Regions from separate parts of the Paenibacillus sp. NRS-1782 genome, predicted to be linked through region 2. Evidence: predicted binding sites of a transcription regulator. Region 2 holds the regulator's gene; the other holds the start of a gene.
The links. Region 2 encodes CtsR, which represses protease genes until heat stress. Its sites were predicted from a motif close to ATGGTCAATAAAGGTCAAACA; they were not measured.
Positions count from the first base shown of each region.

Region 1: a site for CtsR is predicted at 4,735-4,755, ahead of clpP (ATP-dependent Clp endopeptidase proteolytic subunit ClpP). Genes of this name have one in related genera too.

Region 1 is NZ_JBITPH010000044.1:22,680-30,435, reverse strand. It holds gene gpmI (2,3-bisphosphoglycerate-independent phosphoglycerate mutase) at 1-94, opposite strand, end outside; gene tpiA (triose-phosphate isomerase) at 96-848, opposite strand; gene ACIFQM_RS17400 (phosphoglycerate kinase) at 908-2,089, opposite strand; gene gap (type I glyceraldehyde-3-phosphate dehydrogenase) at 2,211-3,221, opposite strand; gene ACIFQM_RS17390 (sugar-binding transcriptional regulator) at 3,308-4,345, opposite strand; tRNA gene ACIFQM_RS17385 (tRNA-Arg) at 4,583-4,657, shown strand; gene clpP (ATP-dependent Clp endopeptidase proteolytic subunit ClpP) at 4,867-5,463, shown strand; gene ACIFQM_RS17375 (PdaC/SigV domain-containing protein) at 5,592-6,704, opposite strand; gene ACIFQM_RS17370 (SIMPL domain-containing protein) at 6,947-7,705, opposite strand.
Region 2 is NZ_JBITPH010000036.1:865-8,620, reverse strand. It holds gene disA (DNA integrity scanning diadenylate cyclase DisA) at 1-153, opposite strand, end outside; gene radA (DNA repair protein RadA) at 166-1,539, opposite strand; gene clpC (ATP-dependent protease ATP-binding subunit ClpC) at 1,840-4,284, opposite strand; gene ACIFQM_RS13285 (protein arginine kinase) at 4,329-5,393, opposite strand; gene ACIFQM_RS13280 (UvrB/UvrC motif-containing protein) at 5,423-5,947, opposite strand; gene ACIFQM_RS13275 (CtsR family transcriptional regulator) at 6,011-6,475, opposite strand; gene ACIFQM_RS13270 (GNAT family N-acetyltransferase) at 7,045-7,756, opposite strand, start outside.

The DNA.
Region 1 (7,756 bases), on a different contig from region 2:
GCTTGTTCGCCTGTGCAACCGCATTGCCTTCCACAGTTTCGCGCAGTCCGAATCCATCCATAATAATTAAGGCTACCGGTTTTGGTACTGTCATCTTACTTCGCCCCCTCAACAAGCGCGATGTAAGACGCTGGTTGAAGACTAGCGCCACCTACAAGTGCGCCGTCGATGTCGCTTTGGCCCAGATATTCAGCCACATTTTCAGGTTTCACGCTGCCACCATACTGAATCCGTACAGCATTTGCAGTATTTTCATCGTACAGTTCTTTCAACAAACTACGGATATAGGAAATAACTTCATTCGCATCCTGCGAAGTGGAGGATTTACCTGTTCCAATTGCCCAAATTGGCTCATAAGCAACAACCACTTGTGCAGCCTGATCTTTAGCCAAACCAGCAAAAGCCGCTACAGTTTGCACTTTTACAACCTCTTTGGTTTGACCGGCTTCACGGTCTTCCAGCTTTTCGCCTACACATACGATCGGAGTCAGGTCGTGGCGGAATGCCGCATGAACCTTTTTGTTCACCGTTTCGTCTGTTTCGTTAAAATATTCACGACGCTCGGAGTGTCCGATCACAACGTAATCTACGCCCAGATCTTTCAGCATCCCGCCGCTGATTTCACCTGTAAATGCGCCGTCTTCTGCAAAGTGCAGGTTTTGTGCGCCGATTTTGATAGATGTACCTTTTACTGCTTCAACCAGAGCAGGAAGATTCGTAAATGGTGCGCAAATCACGCTTTCCACCCCTGCAACCTCTGCTTTGCCTTTGATCTCTTCGATGAAAGTTTTAGCTTCTGGTACGGTTTTAAACATCTTCCAGTTACCCGCGATAATCGGTGTTCTCAATGGTTTCAACTCCTAACTATTAGGTGCCCTAAAGCATTTATTATACGCAGTACGTTTGATTACTTATCGTTGAGTGCAACAACACCCGGAAGTGCTTTGCCTTCCATAAATTCCAAGGATGCGCCGCCGCCAGTAGAGATATGATCCATTTTGTCAGCCAAGTGGAATTTCTCGGCCGCAGCCGCAGAATCACCGCCACCAATGATGGTGTATGCTTCTGTTGTTGCACAAGCTTCCGCTACTTCACGCGTACCGCCAGCAAAAGGCTCCATTTCAAATACACCCATTGGTCCATTCCAAACAACCAATTTGGAGTTTTTGATAACATCTGCATAGATTTTACGTGTTTCCGGTCCGATATCCACGCCTTCCCAATCTGCAGGAATACCATCGATGTCCACAATGTTCGTGTTCGCTGTAGCGCTGAAATCGTCAGAAATAACGATATCTACCGGAAGGTAGAAGTTTTTGCCGAGCTTCTTCGCTTTTTCGATAAATCCAAGTGCTACATCCAGTTTGGATTCATCCAGTAGGGATTGGCCCACTTCATGACCTTGAGCTTTAAAAAATGTATAAGCCAAACCGCCGCCAATGATTACGTTATCTGCAATGTTCAGCAGGTTGTCAATCACGTCGATTTTGTCTTTTACTTTGGAGCCGCCGATAATGGCTGTAAAAGGACGATCCGGGTTTGAAAGAGCTTTACCGATTACAGACAATTCTTTCTCCATCAGCAAGCCGGAAACAGCCGGAAGAAGATGCGCGATACCTTCTGTAGAAGCATGAGCACGGTGCGCTGCACCAAATGCATCATTCACGAAAATGTCAGCCAGCTCAGCAAATTGCTTTGCCAGTTCAGGATCATTTTTCTCTTCTCCTGGATAGAAACGTACATTTTCAAGCAACAGCACATCGCCGTTTTGCAGTTCAGCCACTTTCGCTTTAACAGCCTCACCAACTGCATCATCCACTTTAACAACAGGCTTTTTGAGCAGTTCAGACAAACGCACGCCAGCAGGAGTCAGACGCATAGATTCAACAACCTGACCTTTTGGACGTCCAAAGTGACTCGCCAAAATAACTTTTGCACCTTTTTCAATCAGGTAGTTAATCGTTGGCAAGGTTTCACGAATACGCTTGTCATCCGTAATTTTACCGTCCTCAACCGGAACGTTAAAATCTACACGAACAAACACCCGTTTTCCATTCAGTTCTATATCACGTACGCTCTTTTTGTTCATCTCCATATTCCTCCGCACCCTTTTAATTTTACGAAACAGGAATTTAAGGCACATTTTGATATATAAAGAGCGGAAACAATAACCTGTTTCCGCTCTATGATGTTGCGCGATAAGACTGTTCTTATTTAGCCAATTTAGCGAAGTATTCCAACGTACGGATCAATTGTGCAGTGTAGGACATTTCATTGTCATACCAAGCTACAGTTTTCACCAGTTGTTTGTCGCCAACAGTCAGGACTTTAGTTTGAGTTGCATCAAACAAAGAACCGAAAGTGATACCTTTGATGTCGGAAGAAACGATCTCGTCTTCAGTGTAGCCGTAAGTTTCAGGATCGGAAGCTTCTTTCATCGCAGCGTTGATTTCTTCAACAGTTACGTTTTTCTCCAGAACAGTTACCAGCTCAGTCAGGGAGCCAGTTGCTACTGGTACACGTTGAGCCGCGCCATCCAGTTTACCTTTCAGTTCAGGAATTACCAGACCGATGGCTTTAGCAGCACCAGTTGTGTTAGGAATGATGTTTTCAGCTGCAGCGCGAGCACGACGGAAGTCGCCTTTAGCATGTGGAGCATCCAACGTGTTTTGGTCGCCAGTGTAAGCATGAATTGTAGTCATCAGGCCTTCAACGATACCAAATTTGTCTTGCAAAGTTTTAGCCATAGGAGCCAAGCAGTTTGTTGTGCAAGAAGCACCGGAGATTACAGTTTCAGTACCGTCCAGAATTTCATGGTTTACGTTGTAAACGACAGTTTTCATGTCGCCAGTAGCTGGAGCGGAGATGACAACTTTTTTAGCGCCGCCTTTCAAATGTTTCTCAGCAGCTTCTTTAGTTGTGAAGAAACCTGTACATTCCAGAACGATATCTACACCCAGGTCTCCCCAAGGCAGTTCTTCAGGGTTGCGGTTAGCCAAAACCTTAACTTCTTTACCGTTAACTTTGAAGAAGCCATCGTGTACTTCTACTTCTCCTTGGAAAGTACCTTGTGTTGTATCATATTTCAACAGATGTGCCAGCATTTTGGAATCTGTCAAATCATTGATTGCTACTACTTCAATACCTTCCACGTTTTGAATCCGGCGGAAAGCAAGGCGTCCAATACGTCCGAAACCGTTAATACCAACTTTAACTGTCATGAGTGAGTTCCTCCCAAAGTTCGTTTAGTTTATATATTCAAGACAGACCCGAAAGCCCGTCAAGACAACACAATTCATAAATCCGTTCAACCATTCAAATAATAGCTTACAATTTCAGCAGCAGCGCCTTCGTCGGTGACAAGAATATCTTCCTGCCCGAAACGCAGCACTGCATGAATAGCAGCCGCCTTGCTCTTACCTCCAGCTACGCCTAGAACCGTCTCGGTACGCCTGATATCCTCCAAACGGAGTCCAAGCGTCAGCATTCTGTGAACAACGACGCCGTCTTCGTTAAAATAATAGCCAAACGATTCGGCAACCGCGCCCTCACTGCTAATCTGGGCAAAGGTTTCAGGGTCGAGCTTGCGTCTACGTGCCATTGCTATAGCGTTGCCTATCCCGTGAATGATGATCCGACTCTCGCGAATCAGGCTTAAAATATCCTGAATATTCGTATCTTCAAGCAGGGAGTTGTAAGCATGATTGCTGAGCAAATCCGGTACATGGAGCAGACGGTATTGTGAGCCAACCTTACGAGCCATGGTGGAAGCAATTGTGTTCGCCTGCATTTCCATGCTTTCTCCCAAACCCCCACGTGCTGGTACGAACCATCCGCCCTTAAGTGGGCCATTAGCAGGTAGTGTCAGTTGGTCCGCCACGTCGGCAATCGTCGTGCCACCTGTTACGGCGACCACATCCTCGTCGTCCATAACACTCAGCAGCGCTTTTGCCCCAGCACGGCCCAGCTCCTGCTTCGTTAAAGGAGAAGCATCCGAATCCCCTGGAACGACAACCACCTTCCTCAAGCCATAGGCTAGACGAATCTGATCCTCCAATTGGGACAGACCGAACAAGTTGTTCGCAATCGGCTCCAGCTGTTCCAGCAGATCCAGTCCTGCTTTGCTCACCTTCATGCCCACACTCTCAATCTCAATCAGCCCTTGGGCTTTAAGAAGATCGGTTTCGGCGCGCAACACGCGCTCGGTCATGTTCAGTGAAGCCGCCAGCGTTCTGCGTCCAATAACATCGGACAGCATAATCTGATGCAGGATTGTGTACCTTTTTTTCAAAATATCCATGAGGTCGGGCAGAAGCTGCTTCTGTATTTCTAATATCTTTCGCATGCTTTCCACTCCCGCACACTTCTAAGTTCTTTCCCTTAAATGCTATATCACTAACTGGTCTTAAAACGTCCCGGGTTAACTTTTTAAGTCCCACGTATATCTTACCCAATATTTGCTCCACATGCAAGTCTATCTGAACCTATATTTCTCAACTTTTTATGTGAATATGCGCACGTAATAAAAGCTTGCAATTCAATGCCGTATATCATATAATCATCTTTGTTTCCAATTAGCTGTGCGCCCGTGGTCCAACGGATATGACGTAGGCCTCCGGAGCCTGAGATCGAGGTTCGATTCCTCGCGGGCGCGCCATTTTATATGAATGTTTAAATGCTTCTATATACTGTTTTAACCAATAAGAGCGCAGAGGGCTCTTTTTTTTGACTAATAGTTTGACTTTCTTTGACTTTTTGTTTGAAATTGTTTATCATGTGGTTAATACGGTAACAGTTTATAAATAGGGACGTGTAATCGGCATGTCCACCAAATCCATTAACGATATTAAAGGGAGGTTTTTTGACGTGAGCTATGTTCCTATGGTAGTAGAACAAAGTAACCGCGGCGAACGCGCCTATGACATTTATTCCAGACTGTTGAAGGATCGCATTATTTTGTTGGGCTCGGACGTCAATGACGCTGTAGCCAACTCTATTATTGCGCAAATGCTGTTTTTGGCTGCCGAAGATCCTGAAAAAGACATTCACTTGTATGTTAACAGCCCTGGCGGTTCCATTACAGCCGGTATGGCCATATTCGATACAATGCAATACATTAAACCTGACGTGTCTACGATTTGTGTAGGTATGGCGGCTTCCATGGGTGCTTTCTTGTTGAACGCCGGTGCCAAGGGCAAACGTTTTGCTTTGCCAAACAGTGAAATCATGATTCACCAACCATTGGGTGGTGCACAAGGTCAGGCAACGGATATCGAAATCCGCGCCCGCCGCATTCTGAAAATGCGTGACAAATTGAACCGCATTCTCGCAGATCGCACAGGCCAACCACTGGAGCGCATTGAAAAAGACACAGACCGTGATTATTTCATGTCCGCTGATGATGCCAAGGAATACGGTATTATTGATAAAGTGCTTACTAGCTCCTCTCCAGAAGGTGTGTAAGAGAACGACTTATGGCCTCTGAATAGCTAGTAACGAAAAAAGCTGCCCTGGATGTTCGCATCCGATAGGCAGCTTTTTTCGTTTACTATTCTTTTGTGTACAGATATTCCAACTATTATCCATTTGTACTATGGATTCTGTTTCACGAAAGGCTTACCACCTTGAGGTAACAGTTGGCTAAACGTGTAGGTGAACTCAGGAATACCATACGCATATGGTGTATATTCGTATAGATCAAAAACAAGCGTCAACCCACTATTGGTTACATAAAAATTCGGATTAGCTGCAAGCTCCTTAAATCCGCCGAAACCTCCTGCGTCAGCCTGAAGTGCATCCATTTTTTTCTTCAGGTCACTATTGAGGAACTTTTTATAATTTGGGCTAGCTTTCAGCACGTCAGGCAATTGAAGCTGTTTGCCATCGGACAGCGAGAACGTATACCCTTTACGGGCGGCCATGCCATGCGCACCACCTGTATACGAATAATCCTGCATAATTACACTTAAAATACCACCCTTGTTATAGGCAATTGCAAAATCATTGCCAAACTCATACGGCCTTTGCGCTGTAGCGCCTCCCTCAGCCACTTGCTTTTTGCCTGCCGCCAGCATTTCTTCCGCATGTTTTTTAAGCACACCGTTAATCGCCTGCTGAGCTTCGGCATTCAACTGGCTATTACTGATTTGCGGATAGTTGACCTTGTAGTTCACCTTAGAGTCACTCGAAGCCGGAAGAGATTGGGACATAATCGTGATCGGATTCAGCTGGCTTTTGCTTAACACCACTGTTTTCTGAGCTGCATTCCACTGAGCATCAATACCCAGATAGTCTTTCAGCAGACTCATAGGAATGTACAGCTTCCCGGCGATCTGTTTGGCGCTCATGTTGCGTGTGCTTATTCCATTGACATTGACATAGGAACCATCGGAGGAAGGGGACATGATGTAAAGAATATTGTAACCGCTGCCTACAGTATATGTCGCTGTTTTGGTATCATAGCTTACCGGAATTCCTAGGCTGTCGCGCAGCGCTGCTACGGGAATCAATGTGCTTCCGTTCACCTGAATTCCATTGGTGGCCAACGTTTTACCATTCCATTGGATAGAAACACCTGGTGGCTGTGCTGTAGCCTGTTGTTTGGATGAAGCAGCCTCGATATAGGAAACGGGAACAACTGCGACTCCTGCTAAAATTCCCGCTGCTAGCAGTGCAGAGCCCCATTTTTTCGTATACTTATTCATATTAAAATATTCCTCCTGTTATAGATGTGTGTAACCTAAGTGTGTTGATTACTTTACTTATTATATCTATACCCCTATGTTCGTAGTTTACAATCTGTACACTCCCCGATTTCAATCTGTACATCTAGTAGGCGCCAGCCGTTACAGACTCATGACAAAATAGTTTCGGCATATAAAAAAAGCCAGCAAGCCATCCTGCAAATAAAAAGCAGGGCGCTTGTGGCTTCGTTATCATCTGTACGTTAGTTCAATTCGTATTGTGCCGACACTTGGACTTTCACAGTCACTTGACCAGACTGTATCTCTGTTCCACCACTTGTATCCATGAGTGCCTTACTCATAGCAGCCTCACGTTGTGTGAAGATTTGGGCATCTCCCCCCTCTACCGTTACATTCAAGAGATTTCCAAGCCCACGTTTGGTTGCCTTGGCTACAGCACTGGCTTTGGATTGAGCATTCCCCAACGCCTTGGCAATCGCTTCTTCTTCATAAGCTGAGGAATTTTCTACCGAAAAACGTACATTATCCACGTTGTTCGCTCCAGACAGTGTAGCCTCATCCAGTAACTGACCGATTTTATCCAAATTACGGTACTTGACGGAAAGCGTATGGTTGGCAATGTAGCCTTTGAGCTTCTGTCCCTGTTTTTCGTCATAGGTATAGTTAGGCTGCACGTAGAACTGGCTCGTCTGAATGTCGTCTGCACTGATGTTCCACTTTTCTTTCAGTAATTGTGTGACCTTACTTATTTTAACGGCGTTGGCTTTTTGGGCAGCGGCTGCTGTATTTCCTTCAGATTGTACGCCGATGGATAAATAGGCAATATCGGGTTTAACCAATACTTCCCCGCTGCCACTCACATTAATTACACTGCTTACCGTCGTAGATGTTGACGCGGCATAGGCACGATCTGTTCCTGTCCATAATCCTCCCGCTACTACTCCTGCCAATAATGCTCCTGCCAGAACTGCTGTATTTGCAGCTTTTGTCCAATGCTTCATCATATTCGCCCTCTTTTCTTGATGATGTGTGTACCTTCCAGACGGAAACTA
Region 2 (7,756 bases):
CACGACCTCCATTACCTCCGGGCTATAGCCAACGACCAGAAGAGCGCCCGTTTTGGCGCGCAACACGTTTTCCAGTCCGTCGCGAAAGGGAGTTCCCGGTGCCACAAGCCGCAGCAAATCATTCATTTTATCCAGTTGGCTCGCTTCTTTCATTCTCATTGCCCCCTAATCTAATGCGGCTGCCAATGCATCTGCCACCGTTCCTACTCCTACAATTTGTATCCCTTTCGGATGCGTCCAGCCCTTCAGACTCTTCTCCGGCATAATCACCCGTTTAAAACCCAACTTCTCCGCTTCCCGCACACGCTGCTCCGCTCTGGATACAGCACGCACCTCACCCGTCAGCCCCACCTCGCCAAAAATCACATCGTACGGCTTGGTAGGCGCATCTCGAAAACTGGAAGCAATACTCACCGCAATTGCCAGGTCCACCGCTGGTTCATCCAGCTTTACGCCTCCGGCCACATTTAGATACGCATCCTGATTTTGCAAAAACATGCCCATCCGCTTTTCCAACACGGCTATAATCAATCCCATTCGATGATGGTCAACCCCTGTACCCATTCGGCGTGGAGAAGGAAAATGCGTGGTCGCAATCAGCGCCTGTAGCTCAACCAATACAGGTCGTGTTCCTTCCATACTGGCGACAACAGTCGAACCAGCCACCCCCAGCGGTCGTTCGGACAGAAACAGCTCCGAAGGATTCGACACCTCACGCAAGCCGCTTTCAGCCATTTCAAAAATACCAATTTCATTCGTAGAACCAAAGCGGTTTTTAACTGCACGCAATAGCCGATACGTATGGTGACGCTCTCCTTCAAAATAAAGCACGCAATCGACCATATGTTCCAACAGACGCGGGCCTGCAATGGCCCCTTCCTTGGTCACATGTCCTACCAGCACCGTTGCAATACCTAATCCCTTGGCAATCCGCATAAAACGTGAAGTACACTCCCGCACCTGTGCTACACTCCCCGGCGCACTCGTTACCTCAGGTAAATATACAGTCTGGATAGAGTCAATCACCAGAAACTCCGGTTTCAAGCTGTCCACCGCTTCTTCAATCGTCTCCAAATTCGTCTCACATAATACGTATAGGTTGGGAGACAAGGCACCTAGACGGTCTGCACGCAGCTTCGTCTGACGGACTGATTCCTCACCTGACACATACAGCACCTTTAAACCGGTTAAGGCCAGCTCATTCGATGTCTGTAGCATAAGCGTAGATTTTCCAATCCCTGGATCACCGCCCACCAGAACCAGTGAACCTGGCACCACGCCTCCCCCGAGCACGCGATTCAATTCGCCAATACCCGTCAAAATTCGCGCTTCTTTGCCACTCTCCACCTCGATAATAGGGAGCGGTTTATCTTTTGTGCTATGAGTAAGAAGGGAAGAACCCATTCCTTGAGTTTTTACAACGCTTTCCGTTTCCTCCACCATGGAATTCCATGCCTGGCATCCGGGACATTTTCCATACCATTTGGGCGATTCATAACCGCACTCCGTACAGGAAAATTTAGTTTTCACTTTAGCCATACTTTGCTCCTTGGCTCCTTATTTGACAACGATCAATGTCGGATTATCTTCACACAGCTCGGAAAGAGCTGTAACAATAAAAGTTTACCATTGAAGCTTGGCGGACGTAAAGCGGTATCACAAACTTTTCCAAAGCTCTTATCCGACCTCTCCACAGTACTTATACACAAAAAGGGTGCCCTCGCCATAGCTTTTCAGCCTGCGTGACACCCTTTCGGACCTCTTTTATTGTGTTAACCTAGCATACCTCTGTCTTTTTTGGGCAAAAGCCGATGATTATCGTTAACTTTTATGGCCTGCTCATGACTTCGCGGATACGTTATCCTTTTTCGTAACGCTCAATGCACCGTTCTCCTCATCAATAAAGAGAGAATCACCTTTAGTGATATTACCCGACAGCAACTCCTCGGACAGACGGTCCTCGATATGCTTCTGGATTGCACGACGCAATGGACGCGCACCATACGCCGGATCAAAGCCTTCCTTCGCAAGGAATGCCTTAGCCTTGTCTGTCAATTCAAAGTCCACCCCATACTCATTCAGACGCTTACGCAGCTCTTCGGACATGAGGGACACGATTTCGGCAATGTGTTTTTCTTCGAGAGAATGGAAAACGATAATTTCATCAATCCGGTTCAAGAACTCGGGACGGAAGCTTTTCTTCAGTTCATCCATCACTTTGCCCTTCATGTTATCATAATCCGCTCCAGCGTCCACAACAGCTGTAAAACCGAGCGTGGAGTTACGTTTGATCGCCTGTGCACCCACATTGGATGTAAGGATGATGAGTGTGTTGCGGAAATCGACAACACGACCTTTGGAATCCGTCAGACGTCCGTCTTCCAGCACTTGGAGAAGAATGTTGAACACTTCTGGATGTGCTTTTTCAATCTCATCCAGCAGTACGACGGAGTAAGGTTTACGACGTACCTTCTCAGTCAATTGGCCGCCTTCTTCATATCCAACATATCCTGGAGGCGCTCCTACCAGACGGGACGTGGAATGCTTCTCCATGTATTCGGACATATCGATTCGGATAACCGCATTTTCATCTCCGAACATGGATTCAGCCAACGCGCGTGCCAGCTCAGTTTTACCAACCCCGGTTGGACCGAGGAAAATAAAGGAGCCGATTGGACGTTTCGGATCTTTCAGTCCGGCACGTGCCCGACGAATAGCGCGGCTAACTGCCTTAACTGCTTCATCCTGCCCAATGACCCGCTCATGCAGCAATTCTTCCATGTTCAACAAGCGATGCGTTTCTTCCTCTTTCAGCTTGCTAACCGGAACACCTGTCCAGATCGCAACGACCTGAGCAATATCCTCTGGTGTTACTTCGGAATCTGTACGTCCCTGTTGCTCTTTCCATTGGTTTTTCGTAACATCCAACTCTTCACGAATTTTCTGCTCTGTATCACGCAATGCAGCCGCCTTTTCGAACTCTTGGCTTTGTACTGCCGAATCCTTTTCCTTACGGATATCTTCCAGACGGTTTTCCAGCTGTTTCAGGTTTGGCGGTACCGTATAGGAATTCAGCCTTACCTTGGAACCTGCTTCATCAATAAGGTCAATTGCTTTATCCGGCAGGAAGCGGTCGGTGATATAACGATCTGACAATTTTACTGCCGCTTCAATGGCTTCATCCGTAATTTTCACGCGGTGATGCGCTTCATAACGATCACGCAGGCCATACAAGATTTGAATAGCTTCTTCTGGAGAAGGCTGATCTACCGTAATCGGCTGGAAGCGACGTTCCAAAGCAGCATCCTTCTCAATATATTTGCGGTATTCGTCCAGTGTTGTCGCACCGATGCATTGCAGCTCGCCACGTGCCAAAGCAGGCTTTAAAATGTTGGAGGCATCAATGGCACCTTCAGCTCCACCAGCACCAATCAGCGTATGCAGCTCATCAATGAACAATACGATGTTTCCTGCTTGACGAATCTCGTCCATAATCTTTTTCAAACGATCCTCAAATTCACCACGATATTTAGTGCCTGCTACCACAGAGCCCATATCGAGTGTCATTACGCGCTTGTCGCGCAACGTTTCGGGAATCTCATTGGCAATAATTTTTTGCGCCAATCCTTCGGCAATTGCTGTTTTACCTACTCCTGGCTCACCGATCAGCACCGGATTGTTCTTTGTACGGCGGCTGAGCACCTGAATTACACGTTCAATTTCCTTACTGCGCCCAATGACAGGGTCCAGGTTGTTTTCCTTCGCAGATGCCGTCAAATCACGTGCCAAGCTGTCCAGCGTTGGTGTGCTGACATTAGCTGGAGCACCATGATGGCTGGAAACAGCCTCACTGCTGCCGAGCAATTGAAGGACTTGCTGACGAGCTTTATTCAGGCTGATACCCAGGTTATTCAGTACACGGGCTGCTACACCTTCCCCTTCACGTATAAGACCAAGCAAAATATGCTCCGTACCTACATAGGTATGGCCCAGCTTACGAGCTTCATCCATAGACAGCTCGATGACCTTTTTGGCGCGTGGAGTATAGGCAATGTTCGTCGGTTGTTCTTGACCGCGTCCAATCAGCGTTTCCACTTCATCCTGAATTTTTTCCAGTCCCAGTCCTAAACCAACCAAGGCTTTCGCTGCAATTCCTTCACCTTCACGAATGAGGCCAAGCAAAATGTGCTCTGTGCCAATGTTGTTGTGTCCCAATCGAACAGCTTCTTCCTGAGCCAAGGCAAGCACTTTTTGTGCGCGTTCCGTAAATCTTCCAAACATCATATATCCTGCACCTCCACAGTGTGTATTTCAGATCATTCTATATATTAAAGGGTTGTGCCTAATTTTTGCCGGATCAGCTTCGCCCGGTACATATCGCGCTCATCGGTGTTCATTTTATCACCAAAGCTTTTTTGCAGAAATCCGGGTTGCGTCATCACATTCAGCTCATTCATCGCTGAGGTGGATGGACGCTCCAAAATCCCCAAGTCCACGCCAAGACGTACATCAGACAACCGCTGTGCGGCCTCCTTGGATTCAAGTACCGCTGCATATGACAAAATACCGAATGAACGCATCACCCGATCTGTAATCCGCAGTATGGACTCATCCATCAGTCGTTCCCTGGCGGAACGTTCATGCTCTATAATTTGCAGTACAACGCCATGCAGATTTTCGATAATTTCCGCTTCGGTCTGTCCCAGTGTAATCTGATTGGATACCTGAAACAGATTGCCGACCGCTTCGCTTCCTTCACCATAAATACCGCGAACGGTAAGACCTACCTGTGATACAGCGGATAAAATTCGATTAATCTGATGAGTCATAACCAATGCGGGCAGATGCATCATCACCGAAGCTCTCATCCCTGTGCCAACATTTGTCGGACAACTGGTCAGAAAGCCTCTACGATCATCAAATGCATAATCGACATGCGCCTCAAATGCATCATCAATAACCGTAGCACGTTCCCAAGCTTCTCTAACCTGACATCCCGGATATAAGCACTGGATACGCAGATGATCCTCCTCGTTTATCATAACACTAACCGATTCATCATCGCTAATCAAAACAGCGCCGTTACGAGATTCGTTCGCCAAATTAGGGCTAATCAAATGCTTCTCAACCAGTACCTGCTTGTCGATCTCATCCAACTCGGATATTTTCAGGGTATGAAAGGTACCAAAGCGGCCTAAATCATCATACTGAAGGATATCCGTCAAGCGTTGAAGTGCTTCTTCCGACTGCTGGTTGGTAGCAAGTATCGGAAAAGGCAGATGCTGCAAGTTACGCGCAATTCTCACCCGGCTGCTAATGACAATCTCCGAATCCGCAGCTTCACCACGCATCCAATCACTTAGCGGCTTTTCCGTAAATCGGATATTGGGCATTACGCATTCCCTCCTACTCTTCACAAACTTTACTCTTCAGTTATTTCTTTTTCAAGCTTTCTGATTTGATCCCTAAGCTCAGCGGCAGACTCGAATTCTTCCTGTACAATATGCTGTTGCATCTCTTTTTTCAGATCATCAATTTGCCGTTTAACCTTCAATCGGCCTCCGGTGCGAACCGGAACCTTGCCCACATGGCTCGTACTGCCATGCACACGCTTGAACAAAGGGTCAAGGCGGCTATCAAAATATTGGTAGCACGACGGACACCCAAAGCGCCCCAGCTTACTGAACTGTGCATAAGTCATACCGCAATCCTTGCATTGCAGATTTTGCGGACCGCTATGGCCTGGCGACTGGCTCTTTGTGCTGGATTCAAAATCCAGCATACCCGACAACAAGCTATGAATTGAAAAGCCGTTAGGTGTACCAGGGATCATCTCCCCTTTTTCCTTCGCACACGTCTCACAAATATGAAACTCTGTCTTTTCGCCATTCACAATTTTGGTGAAATGCAAAGTTGCCAGCCGTATATTACATTCTTGGCACAGCATAAAAGCACCTCCTTCAGCGTCGGGATTTTTACAAATCCCTACATCTAAATCTTAAATCACACGCTATCTGGCCACCAGCAACGAAATTAGCATAGCCTTAAGCAACCTTGCCCGTAGCTGGTCACGATAGGGAAGTTTCAGCAATAATGTGTCCCTTGATAAAGCAGCCTTCATTAAACTAGCTTCCCTTTTACTTAAAAATTGTGCTTCTTCCAGCTGATAAATCAGCCCTTCCGCTGCCGATTGGCTAATTTCCTCTCCAATGCTTTGATGGAGATGTGTATGAATCGCATGTTGAGCAGGCAGTTGAATTCGCTGAATGCGAATGTAACCCCCACCACCGCGTTTGCTTTCCACCACATAGCCTTTTTCCAGCGTAAAACGGGTACTGATTACATAATTAATTTGCGACGGCACGCAGGAAAAGCGGTCAGCCAAATCATTGCGCTGAATTTCCACTAAACCTTTGGGACTTTCCAGCAATATGCTCTTCAAATATTGTTCAATAATATCGGAAACATTGCGCATTTCATCATCCTCCACTAACGGAAACGCAAATATTCAGTACATTTCACGCTCCACAGAGTCCGCCGTATATTGAACTTAACCAAACGGTAAAGTCACGAATCTAAGCCAGTATTGAGGCCAATTAGCCCTCCTACCTCACTTAAAAACACCCGTTTAGTTTCTAGTGTGACCTTTATTCGTAATAAATCATACACCTACCCTCATGCTCATGAGATTACAGTGACGTTTATCTACAAATCAGGTCTGTCTTTGCATGCTGTGTTAGGGTCAATGTATTGCATACGGCTAAAAACTCAGCGTATTCACACCAATCAAAAGAAGCGTGATAGGCTCCATTGACTTTGACTTTCTTTGACTATATTCACATTATAGCACAAAATATATTTTTGCCAAGGGGTCAATATCATTTTCCGCAATCTAATTATGTTTTATACAATACAAGAAAAACTCTTCCCTTTACGGAAAGAGTTCTGAAAAAATGTCGTTAAAATCATCCACACCTCATGCAAGGTATTTAAGACAGACTTCCTAAAAAATGAAGGCTCAAGAACATTTAAGAGCATTACCAATTAGAAAAAATCCAGCAGGAGTGTTTGTTTTACCGGTATTACACGTTCTAATGCAGACACAGACTCACCGCGCCCTGTAATACGACTCCACTTATGCAGATCATCAGGCCGCTGATAGCCAAGCATCAGGGTGGTCAGCGACTGGATTCCCACACTCAAGTCAGCTTCTATGCCGTCCTCAGAAGAACTGCTTGAATCCACTCTGTCCAAATGTCCTTGCCCTTCCGCGTTGACCGTTAATGTCCATATTCCTTCATTCCATGGAGCATAATGGTCTGTCAGATGTAAGGTCAAACGTGTTTCCTCTCCAATGGCCTCAAAAGGATATTTCTCCACAAAAGCAGCTGCATCAACAATACGGCCCATAAAATAAGGCACTGTTTCCTGCTGAATTCGTGGATCATCTAGCAGAAATGGCAGATTGTCATCGGCCGGAATGTAAATGAATTTACCCTGGGTTACCATCGAATCATGATTTGCAAAATACGTCCACAACGCCCGCCGTGCCGTCTCATTAAGATATACCAGTTCGTCGCAATTCAGCTGCTTATCTTCAATTTTGTAGAGTGCATATCCCTGAGGATTTCCTGCTTCAGAGTAATACACTGCGGTCCGGTAGTTCTTATTTAATGTCCGCTCTTGCCACCATTCCTTATCTCGTACCAGCGTACCATTATAACGCGAAGCATATGCTTGATACACATGGTCCAGC